Regions from separate parts of the Ligilactobacillus murinus genome, predicted to be linked through region 2. Evidence: predicted binding sites of a transcription regulator. Region 2 holds the regulator's gene; the other holds the start of a gene.
What was found. Region 2 encodes NrdR, which represses ribonucleotide reductase genes. Its sites were predicted from a motif close to ACACNATATATNGTGT; they were not measured.

Region 1 (2,209 bases), 960 kb from region 2:
TTTTTGGAGACTTATATCTCAGCGCCTCTTGTTTGTTTAGTTAAACAAACTCTTGATCCATTCGATGAAGCGAGTAAACCAACTTTTTGCCTGTTCAACGGCTTCTTTAGCTTGAGCACTGTTGGCCCAGTCTTTGGCTTTATTCATCAAATTACCAGTCGAATCTTTAACGTTATTGATCGTGTTTGTCACGTTATTGATATATGTCTTGCTTGAGCTGATCGGTGAATTTTGGAAGTTTACCAAAGCACCTGAGATCTGTGTTACTTGCTCTGAAGTTGTTTGATCTTGAATGCCTCGGTCAGCCAAAGCCTTATTTAACATATCTTCAATGTCTTGTTTTGTAGCTAGTTCTTGGTTATCTTGCTTTTGTTGTGCCAATTGCTTGGAAACATCACCAACAGCGGCCATCAACTTACCAGGATAGGTCGTATCATCTTTGTTGGCGTTGATCGCTGGTTGGGTCGCTGAAAGCATCTCGTTAGCTGTCGCCGTGTTTTCTGTGTTCAATGAAACGCCATCTTCGGCTAAGGCCTTGTAGACCCCAGTTAAGGCTGATTTACCTGAAACGGGACGGTTAGCGGTCACAACGATGCTGACATCGGTTACCCCCGCCATTTGTGCGACCATTGCGTATTGTTGGGAAGTTACTTGTGTGATATTGTTAGAACCATTGTAGTCTTTGATATTGACCTTGACCCCAGAACCAGGATCTCCGGGTGCGATCGCAACTGAGCTGATCATTGCAGCGTCAGTCGTATTGCTCGAGCCATTGGCGATATATTTGTTGTAATCGGAGGCTGTAGCGGTCAAAGTTTTGAATGAAGAATCAGTTTCAAATACTTTAGCTAAATTTTGGCGTGCTTCTTGGCTCGTGCCGGCTCCATAGACGACATAAGCGGAATTTAACGTATGTGTATTACTGCTACTTGTGGCTAAAGCCTTGGGCGCACTGGTCAAAGTTACCCCTAAAAAGGTCAGCCCTGCCAAGAATGCAGTTGCTAATTTTTTTAATTTCATCTCTAAAACACCTCATTGATTTTATATCTAGCTATATTCTAATTTTACCACCAGAAATCAATTCTTGTCTTTTAAGAAAAAGATATAAATGTCGTAAGAAAAACTTAGGAAAATCAACGTTTAAAAATCAAAATATACACAATATATAGATTTAATGAAATTAGAATTACAATATATTGTGTTTTTTCGGTTGAATTTAGCTGGAAGGCGTGGCTATAATAGTTATATTGAAATTTTTGAATTCGAGAAATTATTATCTAGTTGGAAGGAAGTTTTTAGATGTTTGAACGTTATCAAGATGTATTGACCCATTTGCCAGAATATTCCAAGAATGTATTTCGAAAGGGATATTTCAAGTGGTTATTGAATCAATGTAAAGGCTGGGGGTATTTTAGTTACTTCTTATTGGCGTTCAACTTCGTGCTCCAAGTTATTTCGTTGGGCCACTCTTTTAGCCAAACCCCAGTCCAGTCACTGTTAGCCTTTGTTGGGGGCAATCTGTCCGTAGCATGTGTTATCGGGATCTCGAACTTATCGGGGATCCAAGGCTGGTGTGGGGCGATCTCGGCTATTTGTATCGCAGCAACTGGTTTTATGGCGAAAAATTATGCAACAGCTTGGGAGCAGATCGGTTATTTGATCTTTTTAGATATTTTTTGCATTTTAGATCCAAAATGGAACGATGATATCCAAGCTGAAAAATTAGAAAGTGGGCTCGAGTGGCTCAAATATGGTTTGTTTTTTGTAGTTGCGTGGTCATGCACATATACGATCTTTAGCTTTACTAATGATCCGCGGGTCTTTTTGGATAGCTTGAATTTAGCGATGGCGATCACGGGGGCATTATTGGAATTGAACCGTAAACGTGAACAATACTATGTTTTCACCCTGGCATCGATTTTTACGATCGCTTTATGGTTCCAAACGATGCTGCAAGGCGACGGTAATTTTGCCTTGATCTTTAGTTATAGTGTCTTTTTCCTAAATGATATGTATGCCTTTTTCAGCAAGAACAGCTGGTTTAGAGGGGAAGTCTCAAAGAAAGCTTAAAATTTAGTTTGGAATTGCTGACAATAAATAGGCGTGGGCGTATACTTAAACTAAGTGAATAACTTAACTCATAACACTAAGCTACGGTTTGCTCCGTGGCTTTTTATTTTGGGCAAAGCAGCTTGATTTTTCAAGCTAT
Region 2 (2,209 bases):
AGATCGTGGTAGGACAACGAGGCACGCATTTTTGTCCGCAGTGTCAGCAGGTGGTAAAATGACATATATTTTAGGCTTGACTGGTGGGATCGGAATGGGCAAAACGACGATCAGTAATTTTTTGCAAACATTAGATTTTAAGATCCTTGATGCTGATGTGATCGCCCGAAAAGTCGTTGAACCAACGACGCCTGGTCTGGCTGAATTGCAAAAAACATTTGGACCTCAGATCATCCAAGCTGATCAGACTTTAGATCGGGCTAAGCTTGGTAAGCTCGTCTTTAGTGATCCTAAGAAATTAGCCCAATTAGACCAGATCATGCAGCCCTTGATCAAAGCTGAATATGAAAAACAGTTGGCCTTGGCTGAGCAACAGGGGCATAAAGTAGTTGTGATCGATGCCGCCTTATTATTCGAAAATGGTTATGCAGATCATTGTGATGCAGTTATCAATGTTGAAGTTCCTAAAGCAGTGCAACTAAAGCGGATCATGAAACGCGATCATTTGAGTGAAAAGGCGGCACTTGAGCGGATCGCTAGTCAAATGTCTGCTGAAAAAAGGCGGAATTTGGCTACAATTACAGTAGATAGTTCGGGAACAGTTGAAGAAACGCAAGCGCAAGTGATAAAATGGCTAAAGATAAATAATTTAATCGAGGATTAGGCAGTGAGGTAAAGATCATGAAGTGTCCAAATTGTCATCAAAATGGATCACGTGTAGTGGATAGCCGTCCCGCCGACAATGGACATGCTATTCGGCGCCGGCGGGAATGTGAAAATTGTGGTTTCCGTTTTACTACATTTGAAAGAGTAGAAGCAGCGCCACTATTAGTTATTAAGAAAAATGGTGCCAGAGAAGAATTTAATCGTGAAAAAGTCTTGCGTGGTGTTATGCGAGCAGCTGAAAAACGGCCTGTTGCAATGGATGAGATCCAAAATATCGTCGATCAAGTTGAAACAAAGATCCGTGCAGTCGGAGGTAATGAAGTTTCCAGTCAATTGATCGGTGAATATGTGATGGAGATCTTAGCTAATGTCGATGATATCGCCTATATCAGATTTGCTAGCGTCTATCGTGAGTTTAAAGATATGGCATCTTTTGCAAAGGAATTGCAAGACTTGATGGCACGTGATAACGAAAAAAATAAGTAGTTGGGGGATGTTAGGCGATGAGTGAAGGTTTAAGGCAGATGTCGCCTAAGGATGGTTACGTTGTCAATACTAAAGCCCATATCGGCTCGACAGAGTTCAAAGTCATTTTAAAGCTCTACCAGCCGTTGATGGGGGTCAATGCTTACGGTATTTATTCATTATTAGCGGCTAAAGTAGCTCAAACACCAGACTTGTTAGCGCGCCGGATGCATAAAGAGCTATTGGATATTTTGAGTTTAGGTTTACGTGACTTTTACGAAGCCCGGATCAGATTAGAAGCACTTGGACTATTGAAGACATTCGTTCAAAAAGATGAACTTGGTCAAGTGTTTATCTATGAGTTACAAGCCCCTTTGAGTGCCGAAGATTTCTTTAAAGATGACCTCTTGAGTATGCTTTTAGCCGATTCATTAGGGCAGATCCAATATGATGAGTTGAAACAAGAATTTGTCAAACCAGCTTTCACATATGCTAATGCTAAAGAGGTCACCAAGTCGCTTCTAGATGTCTTTACTGTGAAAAAGGATACATTACTCAAAAATTCACAGGTAAAAGTAACAGCTAAACCGGCTAAAAATCTCGTTGATTCAGTCGAAATCGATCTAGATATAGAATATTTAAAAGAGCTTTTAGCCCAATCTTTTGTGCCGGCAACTGAGATCAGCCGTTCACTTGAGACCTTAAAGTCGATCGCTTTATTATATGGTCTAAATGAACTAGAACTAGTCAAATTGCTCGAACAGGCACTAAATGTCAAGGACGATAAAGTCGATCTTGAACTTGTCAAGAAATTAGCCACTCAGCAATTTGATCGGCAATTCAAAGAGCTAACACCGAAAGAAGCTAAAGCGACCGCACCGATCGATCCAGCGGTGAGTGCGGAATTGACGCAAACTGATTTAGCGCTGATCGCTGTTTCAAAACAATATCTGCCGCTTGAATTCATCGAAGAACTCAAACGGCAAAAGAATAGTTTTGTGACGAATTTAGAGCGATATACGGTCAAAACTCTAGTTGAAAAACAAGTTTTACCCAATGCGGTGATCAATGTCTTGTT

Region 1: the regulator NrdR is predicted to act here: its motif matches at 1,187-1,202, upstream of pnuC (nicotinamide riboside transporter PnuC).

What each region holds. Positions count from the first base shown of each region.
Region 1 is NZ_CP023565.1:1,813,470-1,815,678, forward strand. It holds gene CPS94_RS08945 (DUF1002 domain-containing protein) at 37-1,020, opposite strand; gene pnuC (nicotinamide riboside transporter PnuC) at 1,300-2,070, shown strand.
Region 2 is NZ_CP023565.1:478,294-480,502, forward strand. It holds gene mutM (DNA-formamidopyrimidine glycosylase) at 1-62, shown strand, start outside; gene coaE (dephospho-CoA kinase) at 59-664, shown strand; gene nrdR (transcriptional regulator NrdR) at 682-1,152, shown strand; gene CPS94_RS02375 (replication initiation and membrane attachment family protein) at 1,170-2,209, shown strand, end outside.